DNA from 2 places in the Streptomyces sp. NBC_01689 genome. Region 1 is predicted to be linked to the other one. Evidence: riboswitches for the same ligand, from Rfam matches in the RefSeq annotation. Region 1 holds a riboswitch; the other holds the start of a gene.
What was found. A riboswitch is a leader RNA that binds a small molecule or an ion and turns the genes downstream of it on or off. The one in region 1 is predicted to bind cyclic di-AMP.

Region 1 (5,236 bases):
AAGGACGCGTCGGGGGCGACGGTCACGGCGGGGATGTGTCCCGTGTGCGAGCCGAGGGGCGTGCGGGGCGGCTCCGCGACGAACGACGGATCCGGCGTGGTGAGCGGGTCCGGGGCGACGAGTCGGTCGGGCCCCCAGGCCACGCCCTGGGCGTAGGACAGCTCCGGGGCGTAGGACGTCCCAGGGGCGAACGCCGTGTCCGAGGCGAAGGTCATGCCCGGCGTGAACGTCGTGTCCGGGACGAAGGCCATGCCCGGGACGGACGCCGTGTCCGACCCGAAGGCCGCACCCGGGCCGGCCACGACGCCCGGCAGGGACCCCGTGTCCGACGTGGACGCCGGGTCCGGGGCGAACGTCAGTCCCGAGGACGACATCATCGCCGCGTACAGGGGGGTTCCCGCGTCGAGGGAGGCGTCGCCGCCGAGGAGGTCACCCGCGTCCGGGCGGGCGGCCGTGTCCACCCGCGCGCCGAGGCCCGCACCGGCCGACACCGGTCCCCGCCACTGCTCCTCGGCCTCACGGCGGACCAGTTCCTCGGCGCTCGGCCAGGCCTGCCGGGCCGGCGGTGCCTCGATCGCCGCGACCGGGGCGGTCCGCTGCTGGACGGCGTGCCGCGCCAACAGGTCACGCGCGAGGGCGAGTTTACGCCGGTTCCGCTCCTTGCGGCTCTTCAGCGAGGAGGAGGAGTGAGGGGACTCGACGGCCGGCGCGGGCAGTGCCCCGGCGGCCTCCTGACGCACCCCGGTCCCGGCCTCCAGCGCCGCGACGGCCCTCCCGGCGGGGAGTTCCGCCGCCGGTCCGGCCGCCGGACGGGCGGTCAGCTCCGCCCTGGGCCCCGCTCCGGGGCCGGCGGTCAGCTCCGGGACGGGGCGGCCCGGGGCCTCCAGCGCCCGGGCGGAGGAACCGCTCTCCAGGGGCTTGGAGACGGGTGCGGGGAGCGCCTCCGCCCGGCGCTTCGGCGTCCTGTCGGCCGGCAGCCGCGCGGGGGCGCTCGGGCCCAACTGGGCGCGGGCCACGTCGAACCAGGGCCGGGACACGTCGTCGAGCGTGGTCTCGGTGTTCCTGCGGCCGTTGTCCCGCGCCGGGTTGAGGCGACCGCGCGAACCGCTGAGCATCGCGCGGGTCGCGTTGTAGTTCCCGGTGGCGGTCTCGGCCCGGTCGTAGAGGGAGCTGATCCGCTGCTGGACCTCTTCGCGGCTCGGGGCGTCGCCCCCTCCGAGGGAGGGGGAGTCGGGGCTCTGCGGGAACAGGCCCGCCGAGGAGCGGGCCGACGTCGCGGGTGCGGAGCGGGACATGCCGGGGAGGCTGCTGCCTCCAGGGCCCGGGGTGCGTTCCGGCGCCATGACGGACGTACTCCTTCCGTACTCCGCCTACCGAGTTAGCTGTCGGGTTCGGGCGGACAGATCCGGAAGGTATGCCCTACGGCCGTTGCCCGGTCGGGCAGTTGGGCCGATTCACCCCAGGGTTCGGTTGGGTCCCCGGCTCCGGTCGCCGTGAGGCCGCACCGGATTAGGCGGAGGCCAACCGACCCGGCGAGGTTCGCCGGAGGAAGTCGTATGGCCTGGCGCCAACTTAGCCAACTTGTGTCCCTCGCGTGAAGATTGATGTGCGAAGTGTCCGATATGTAATTGTGACCTTCGTCGTATTCACGATCTCGGACGAGTTCTTGCGTACTTTCTCGGGAGGCGCGGGCCGACGCCGGGGCCGGTCCGCCGACGACACACCGCGCCTCCCGGCACCCACGCGCGCGGGGGGTCCGCCACGGGGACGCCTTCTGCCCATGTCAGCGCGCTCGTGGCGACGCGTCGCCGGCGCGATGCCCGACGGCCCGCCGGGCTGTCCGCGCGGCTGGCCTCAGCCCGGACAAGGTGTCCGATGCGGACGCCCCGTCCCCGGACGAGCCGTCCCTCGCGGACGGCCCCGGGCCGGACCGCGCGTCCGCAACGGACGGCGGGACAGGAACGGACCATGGGCCAGGACCGGTTGGGGCGGGCGAAGCCCACGGGACGGAAGCGGCTCCGGTCGGGAGGGTCGGGAGACCCACCGTCCGGCGCTCGGGAAACAGGATCGCCAGGGCCCGCAAGGATCTTCGCCGGCGCCCGTGGAGAAGCCCGAGGACCAGCGCGGCCGCCACCGCGATCAGGTGTTCCCGGCCCGCCAGATTGGGCCTCGCGATCGACTCCCACACCATCGAGCCGCCGGTGAGCGCGAACACCACGGGTGCGCGTCGGACGACGGCGAGGTAGGTGAACAGGCCGACCACCGCGGCGGACGGCCCGGTGTCCAGCACGTCCCCGATCCTGGCTGGCAGACCCAGGCCCCACCAGCCCGGCCCCATCGCGATCATCACGCGGACGGTCAGGGTGCCGGCCAGCGTGGTGACGTAGGCGATGGCCAGGGTCCGGGCCCGGCCGAGGGCGAGTTCGGCGAGCGCGAACGCGAGGAACAGCTGGGTGATGCCCGCCCACACGGGCAGGTCGAGGGCCGGGACGTACAGCGACACGGGGGTGCGCAACAGGGCCAGCGGCAACGGCAGGGACGCCGTGACCCCGCCGGTCAGCCGCACCACCGTGGCGCCGGTCGGATGCTGGGCGATCGCGTGGAAGAAGACGACACCGAAGGCGGCCACGAAGGCCAGCAGGAGTCCGGACAGTCCACGGCGCGTCAGCTGCCGGAGCGGTTCGACGGCCATGCCGTGCCACTCGCGGCGCAGGGCGCGCCCGGCGAACGACACGAACCGGTACGCCGTGCCGCCCCGCCGGCCGCGTACGTCGTCGCAGGGGACGTCGCGGGGAACGTCGCACACACCGTCCGGCGCGTCGTCCCTTGCGTCGTCCCGCGCACGAGGACGCGCGCCGTCGTGCGCGTCCTCGTGCGCACCCGCGTGCACGGCGCGCAGTGGTGGACCGGCGCCGGCTCCCGCCGTCCGGCCTGCTCCGTTGCCGACATCGCCGTGACGTTCTTCCGCCGCCCCAAGCAATGCCCTCTCCCCCCACCGACCGCAGGACGTCTCCTCATAAAGAGGCAGGAGATCCTCATAAGGTTGAGTCCGGCCCCTCCCTCTCCCCGGCACACGGCCGCCCGCACCTCCCGTGCGGATCAGGGCGAGCGGCGCGTCCGGCCCGTCCGCCTGCCGAGATACGTCAGGGGTCCCGGGTCCGGTACGGGGATCACGTGGAAGCCGAGGCGGTCGTAGAAGGCGCGGGCGGAGGTGTTGGCGGTGACCATGCCGAGGTGGACGGCCGGGACACCGCGACCGGCGAGCGCCCCGAGGAGGGTGTCCATCAGCGCCCGGCCGTGGCCCCTGCGCTGCCAGTCCGGGAGCAGGTCGATGTGCAGATGCGCCGGATACGCGGCGAGTTCGGGCAGGATCATGCGCTCGGGGTGGTGCAGCAGGTCGACCATCTCCTCGCTCGGCGAGCGCGGCGGCGTCGCGCTCCGGGGGTGGCGCGGGGCGACGGCCGGGATCCAGACGTCCCGGAAGTCCCGGACGAACCGCGCGGTGTCGGAGGTGCCCACCACGTAGCCGACCGCCCGACCGGTCCCGTCGTCGAGCACGAAGGCCAATTCCGGTTCGAGGTGGCAGTAGGGGTGGGCGAACAGGGTCGGCATCAGCTCCAGGTCGGGGTGGACGGCCCGCGAGTCCCCTCCTTCGTGGGCCGTCATCACACACACGTGGGCCACCGCGGCGCGGTCCTCGGCCCGGTACGGGCGGATCGTCGGCTCGTGAGTCATGAGCCGTATCCTCCCGCCGTGGGAGCGCTCCCGCCACCGTCCGGACGCGGGTCGCGAGACGTCCGGACGACGTCGACGTCAGCGGACCCGCAGCGCCCGCCACTGCGCCGCGGCGCTGTCCAACAGCATCTCCAGGGCCGTCGGATAGGCGCTGTCGACCATGCGGGCCACCAGGAGGGGTGCCGCCTCCGCGATCCGGGGATGGGTGGCACGCGGCAGACGCGCGTACGTCGAACGCCACATGTCCTCGTCGGCGCTGCGGCTCTCCCGGGGCAGTGCCAGAGAGGCAGCGTCGAGGGCGGCGAAGGCGAGGGTCTGGTCGATGAAGGCCTGATAGATCCGTACCGTGTCGGGCAACGGGAACCCCGCCGTGCGCAGGACGTCGAGGATGGCCTCGTCGGCCGCCAGTTCGTGGGCCCGGCCGGTGACCCGGTTCGCGGTCAGCAGGGCCGCCTGCGGATGACCGACGTACACGGCGTGGATGCGCAGCCCGAGGCCGCGCAGGTCCGAGCGCCACTTCCCCGTGGGCCGCCAGCCCTCCAGGGCCTGGCCGATCAGCGCGTCGCCGATCGCCAGGGTCAGATCGTCCATACCGCGGAAGTACCGGTACAGGGTGCTGGGATCGGCGTCCAGGGCCAGGCCCAGCCGGCGCGCGCTGAGTCCCGCGCTGCCGTGCTCCCGCAGCATCCTGAGGGCCGTCTCGACGATGAGCCGCTCGGACAGCACGGTGCCGCTCCTGGTGGGGCGCCGACGCCGCCGCTTCTCCTCGGGAACCACCGCTTTCGGCACCGTCGCCACCTCGCTCTCCCGGTCCCGCCGCGCCTCGGCTCTTATGCCAACACCATTGACCTTATCCGAGCGCCGGGCGTTGGATCGGCCGCCAGGGGCGCCGCTTCCCGGTCCGCGCGGGCACGTCCCTTCTCCGCAGAGAGGAAGTCCGTGTCATGCGTGTTCTGCTTGTGGGAGCCGGCGGTGTGGGCACCGCCATCACCCGGATCGCGGCCCGTCGCCCCTTCTTCGAGACGATGGTCGTGGCCGACTACGACCTGGGCCGCGCCGAGGCCGCGGTCGCCGCGCTCGCCGACGCCGGCCGCTTCCGTGCCGAGCGTGTCGACGCGTCCGACCAGGCCGCGGTGACCGCGCTGCTGAGCCGGCACGGGTGCGACGTCCTGCTCAACGCCACCGATCCACGGTTCGTGATGCCCCTCTTCCAGGCGGCGCGCGCGGCCGGCGCCACCTATGTCGACATGGCGATGTCCCTGTCGCGCCCGCATCCCGAGCGGCCGTACGACGAGTGCGGGGTCATGCTCGGCGACGCGCAGTTCGCGCAGGCCGCCGACTGGGAGAAGGCGGGCGCGCTCGCTCTCGTCGGCATGGGGGTCGAACCGGGGCTGTCCGACGTCTTCGCGCGCTACGCCGCCGACGAACTCTTCGACGAGATCGAGGAGATCGGCATCCGCGACGGTGCGAACCTCACCGTCGACGGCTACGACTTCGCTCC
Region 2 (5,236 bases), 2.4 Mb from region 1:
TACGGCCACGGCATCCACTACTGCCTCGGCGCGCCGCTCGCCCGGCTGGAGGGGCAGACCGCGCTGGCCACGCTCCTCACCCGGCTGCCGGATCTCCGACTCGCAGGCGATTCGGCTGATTTGCGATGGCGCGGCGGACTCATTATGCGTGGATTGCGGACACTACCGGTGGAGTTCACACCTGGTCGGTAGTCATGCGGCACTCGTACGGTGTCCAGGGGCCGGCCGGGGGGCGGGGCTCGGGTGGGCCGCAGCGGTGGTGGCGGATTATGAGGGTCCGGCCACGAAAAGGTGACGCGCCCTCAACTCTGTGATCTTCACGTGATCTGCGCTGCATCTGCTTGTGACAAGTGATCGAGTGCGACTACGTTCACCCCTCAACGAGGCTCACCAGCCGCGTAGTCACCCGCTGTCACGTGAAAGGCTCTCGCATGCTCTCCGGGAACGGCCGCCATCGTCGCCCCCGTCAGGCTCCGGCCCTCATCGTCGCCGCAGGGGTGACCGGATCTGCCATCGCCATCCCGCTGCTCGGCGCCGCCAGTGCGAACGCGGCCGACGGCACGACGTGGGACCGGGTCGCCGAGTGCGAGAGCGGCGGCCAGTGGAGCGCCGACAGCGACAACGGGTACTACGGCGGGCTGCAGTTGAGCCAGGAGAACTGGCAGCGGTACGGCGGGAGCAGGTACGCGCCGACCGCCGACGAGGCCAGCCGCTCACAGCAGATAGCCGTCGCCGAGAAGGTCCTGGCCGACCAGGGTCTCGCCGCCTGGCCGACCTGCGGCCCGCTCTCCGGGCTCAGCAAGGGCTCGGGAGAGGTCGCGGTCGACACGGGAGTGGCCGGAGACTCGTCGAGTTCCTCCGATTCCTCCGATTCCTCCGAATCATCCAGTTCCTCCGACGGGTCCGGCTCGCCGGCGGACTCGCTGGGAATCGGTGTCACCCCGTCCGGTTCGCCCCGTTCCGACTCGTCCTCATCCGATTCATCCGGCAAGACCGGGAACAGAACGGAATCGGACACGTCCTCGACCGAAGAGCCCGGCAGCGGGCACGAGACGGACGGCGTGGGCACGGAGCCGACGAAGCAAGGCGAATCGGGCAACTCGGGCCGCGACGGCGACGCTTCGGCGGCGACCGAGGGGGCCACCGCCGGTGCCGGGCGCCACCGCGGCGGCAGTGCCGCCGAGGACTCCGGCGACGACGCGGCCGACACCCGCGGCGACGACTTTGCCGCCCGGCACGCCTCGCGCGACTCCGGCGCCTCCCGCGCCGTCGTCGACGGCTCGTACGTCGTCCGCGACGGAGACAGCCTCTCGGCCATCGCCGACACCCTTGGCCTCGACGGCGGATGGGCCGGCCTCTATGCCGGGAACAAGGAGACGGTCGGCGCCGACCCGGACCTCATCCTCCCCGGTCAGAGCCTTGCAGTTGATGCTGAATCGGGCGAAAAGTAGCGGGAGTTCACGTCACGGTTCGCCGGTTAATGTCCGGTTTGGCGCAAGTGAGAGATGGATCTCAAAGGCCCTGATCGTCTTTGAAATTCCGCCGATCGACTGCTTACGGTCATCACCGCTCGCCACAGCGGGCCCCGACGGTCGCAACGCCGAATCCTGCCAGCGGCCGTACGGGAACAGTCGACGCGTCAAGCGCCGTAGGCAGGAGCGGGGGACCCAAGGTAAGCGCCGCACCCGGTAGTTGACCGGGAGCGGCTTGGGGTGAAGACGTGCGCCGAGAGCGCGCGGCCGGGCACTCACCCGCCCGAACCCGACAGCTCACCTCGCAGGCGTCGGTGAGGGGATCACTCGATGCTGTTTTCCAGCAAGGGCAAGCACCGCCGTCCGTCCAAGGCCACCCGTGTCGCCACGCTCGCCGGTGTCACCGGCGTGGCCATCGCCGCTCCGCTGATGGCGGCCGGCAACGCCTCCGCCGCCACCGCGTCCGAGTGGGACGCCGTCGCCCAGTGCGAGTCCGGCGGCAACTGGTCGATCAACACCGGCAACGGCTACTACGGCGGTCTGCAGTTCTCCGCCTCCACCTGGGCCGCGTACGGCGGCACCGCCTACGCCTCGACCGCCGACAAGGCCTCGAAGTCCCAGCAGATCACCATCGGCGAGAAGGTCCTCGCCGCGCAGGGCAAGGGTGCCTGGCCGACCTGTGGCACGGGCCTGTCCGGCGCCGCGTACACCGGTGGCGCGGCCGCCCCGGCCAAGCCCGCCGCCCCGGCCGAGCCGTCCGCCTCCACCCACTCGTCGGACACCGCCGCCTCCCGCTCGTCCGAGCGTCCGGCGGCCAAGAAGACCGTCACCACCCCGACCGGCAAGAAGGTCAAGAAGGGCGACGGCGAGTACAAGGTCGTCAAGGGCGACACCCTCAGCTCGATCGCCGAGAAGAAGAAGGTCAAGGGCGGCTGGCAGCACCTGTTCAAGCTGAACAAGGACATCATCGACGACGCGGACTTCATCTACCCGGGTCAGCAGCTCCACCTCGGCTGAGCAGGCCGGCCCCTGTCCCAGGGTCTCCGTGCCCGAGACCCGATGAGGGTCCGCCCCCGTCCCCACGGGCTCCCCGCCCCGGTGCGTCTTCCCCCGTACGCACCGGGGCGGGGCTTTTTGTTTCGAAGGGGAACAATATTTACCCTCAGTTCTGCTCAAGGGGTGGTCGAGCGGCTGGCCGATCGCTCCGGGCCGGTTAGGCTCATCCCGCGGAGCCGAACGCGGCCCCGTGCAGTGCGGGCCCCCGCCGGCCCGCGTACCCGCGTCACATCCCAGAAGGAGATGCTCGTGCCGTCCATCGACGTCGTCGTAGCCCGGGAAATCCTGGACTCCCGAGGCAACCCCACGGTCGAGGTCGAGGTCGGCCTCGACGACGGCAGCACGGGTCGTGCCGCCGTCCCCTCCGGCGCCTCCACGGGTGCCTTCGAGGCCATCGAGCTCCGTGACGGTGACCCCAACCGTTACCAGGGCAAGGGTGTCGAGAAGGCCGTCCTCGCCGTCATCGAGCAGATCGGTCCGGAGCTCGTCGGCTACGACGCCACCGAGCAGCGCCTGATCGACCAGGCCATGTTCGACCTGGACGCCACCGACAACAAGGGCTCGCTGGGCGCCAACGCCATCCTCGGCGTCTCGCTGGCCGTCGCGCACGCCGCCTCCGAGGCGTCCGACCTCCCGCTCTTCCGCTACCTGGGCGGCCCGAACGCGCACCTGCTGCCCGTTCCGATGATGAACATCCTGAACGGCGGCTCGCACGCCGACTCGAACGTGGACATCCAGGAGTTCATGATCGCCCCGATCGGCGCGGAGTCCTTCTCCGAAGCCCTGCGCTGGGGCGCCGAGGTGTACCACACCCTCAAGTCCGTCCTGAAGTCCAAGGGTCTGTCCACCGGCCTGGGCGACGAGGGCGGCTTCGCCCCGAACCTGGAGTCGAACCGCGCCGCGCTCGACCTCATCCTCGAGGCCATCAAGCAGGCCGGATACGTCCCCGGTGAGCAGATCGCGCTCGCGCTCGACGTCGCCGCGTCCGAGTTCTACAAGGACGGCAAGTACGAGTTCGAGGGCAAGTCCCGCTCGGCCGCCGAGATGACGGAGTACTACGAGGAGCTCGTCTCCGCGTACCCGCTCGTCTCCATCGAGGACCCGCTGTACGAGGACGACTGGGCCGGCTGGAACGTCATCACCCAGAAGCTGGGCGACAAGGTCCAGATCGTCGGCGACGACCTCTTCGTCACCAACCCCGAGCGCCTCGCCCGCGGCATCGAGGAGGGCTCCGCGAACGCCCTGCTCGTCAAGGTGAACCAGATCGGCTCGCTGACCGAGACCCTGGACGCCGTCGAGATGGCCCAGCGCAACGGCTTCAAGTGCATGATGTCCCACCGCTCCGGTGAGACCGAGGACGTCACCATCGCCGACCTCGCGGTCGCGGTGAACTGCGGCCAGATCAAGACCGGCGCCCCGGCCCGCTCGGACCGCGTCGCCAAGTACAACCAGCTGCTGCGCATCGAGGAGATCCTCGACGACGCCGCGGTGTACGCGGGCCGCTCCGCCTTCCCGCGCTTCAAGGGCTGACCCCGGCAGGGTTAAGGCTTAGCCAGTCGCACGTACGTCCCCGTACCCGGTCCCGTACCGTGTGCGGGGACGTACGCACGTGTGAAGGGGAGGCGGGACATGGCCGTGAAGGACCGGGACCGGTTCTCCACCGCGACCCGGCTGCGGCTGCTCGGCGAGCAGACGGCGGCCCGGGTCTACCGCTCCCAGACCAGGCGTCAGGCCCGGCGCTCGCGGCTGACCGGCCGGGCCGCGCTGCTGGCGCTCGTGGTCTGCTCCCTGATCGTGGCCCTCGCGTACCCGATAAGGCAGTACGTGTCCCAGCGCGCCGAGATCGCCGAGCTGCAGCGGCAGCAGGAACAGGCCCGCGCCCGTGTGGAACAGCTGCGTGACCTGAAGGCGCGCTGGCAGGACGACGCGTACGCCGAGCAGCGGATCCGGGAACGGCTGCACTACGTGATGCCGGGCGAGACCGGGTACGTCGTGATCGACCCGGACGCGGTGAAACAGTCGCGGACGGACCGGGGGACGGCCGCCCGCCCCTGGTACGCCAATGTCTGGGACGGCGTCGACAAGTCCGACCGCTCCGACCGGTGAGCGGGCGCGGACCGGTGAGCCGGAACGGCCGGTGACCCGCCCCGGGCCGCCGCTGAGCCGGCCCGGACCGGTGACACGACACGGACCGGTGAACGACAGAGAACGACAGAGAAAGTGACTTGAGCACAGGCATGGAAACGCCCCCGCCGCCCACCCCGCGGACCGAGCCGACCGACGCGGACGTCGAGGCCTTCAAGCAGCAGCTCGGCCGCCCGCCGCGCGGCCTGCGCGCCATCGCGCACCGCTGCCCCTGCGGCGAGCCGGACGTGGTGGAGACGGCGCCCCGGCTTCCCGACGGGACCCCGTTCCCGACGACGTACTACCTGACGTGCCCGCGCGCGGCCTCCGCGATCGGCACGCTGGAGGCCAACGGCGTCATGAAGGAGATGACGGAGCGTCTCGCCACCGACCCCGAACTGGCCGCCGCGTACCGGGCCGCGCACGAGGACTACATCGCGCGCCGCGACGCCATCGAGGTGCTCGCCGGGTTCCCGAGCGCGGGAGGCATGCCCGATCGGGTGAAGTGCCTGCACGTCCTGGTGGCGCACTCCCTGGCCGCGGGCCCCGGTGTGAACCCGCTGGGGGACGAGGCGCTCGCGATG

Region 2: it holds a riboswitch for cyclic di-AMP, as region 1 does, so the genes downstream of both, OG776_RS24745 (transglycosylase family protein) here and OG776_RS35405 (NlpC/P60 family protein) in region 1, are expected to answer to the same signal.

What each region holds. Positions count from the first base shown of each region.
Region 1 covers NZ_CP109592.1:8,231,626-8,236,861, reverse strand. Annotated here, with positions in the region: gene OG776_RS35405 (NlpC/P60 family protein) at 1-1,295, opposite strand, end outside; cyclic di-AMP (ydaO/yuaA leader) riboswitch at 1,352-1,526, opposite strand; gene OG776_RS42525 (hypothetical protein) at 1,784-2,890, opposite strand; gene OG776_RS35395 (GNAT family N-acetyltransferase) at 3,100-3,735, opposite strand; gene OG776_RS35390 (TetR/AcrR family transcriptional regulator) at 3,814-4,524, opposite strand; gene OG776_RS35385 (saccharopine dehydrogenase family protein) at 4,680-5,236, shown strand, end outside.
Region 2 covers NZ_CP109592.1:5,799,096-5,804,331, forward strand. Annotated here, with positions in the region: gene OG776_RS24735 (cytochrome P450 family protein) at 1-192, shown strand, start outside; gene OG776_RS24740 (transglycosylase family protein) at 432-1,451, shown strand; cyclic di-AMP (ydaO/yuaA leader) riboswitch at 1,635-1,798, shown strand; gene OG776_RS24745 (transglycosylase family protein) at 1,803-2,489, shown strand; gene eno (phosphopyruvate hydratase) at 2,772-4,058, shown strand; gene OG776_RS24755 (FtsB family cell division protein) at 4,158-4,634, shown strand; gene OG776_RS24760 (DUF501 domain-containing protein) at 4,766-5,236, shown strand, end outside.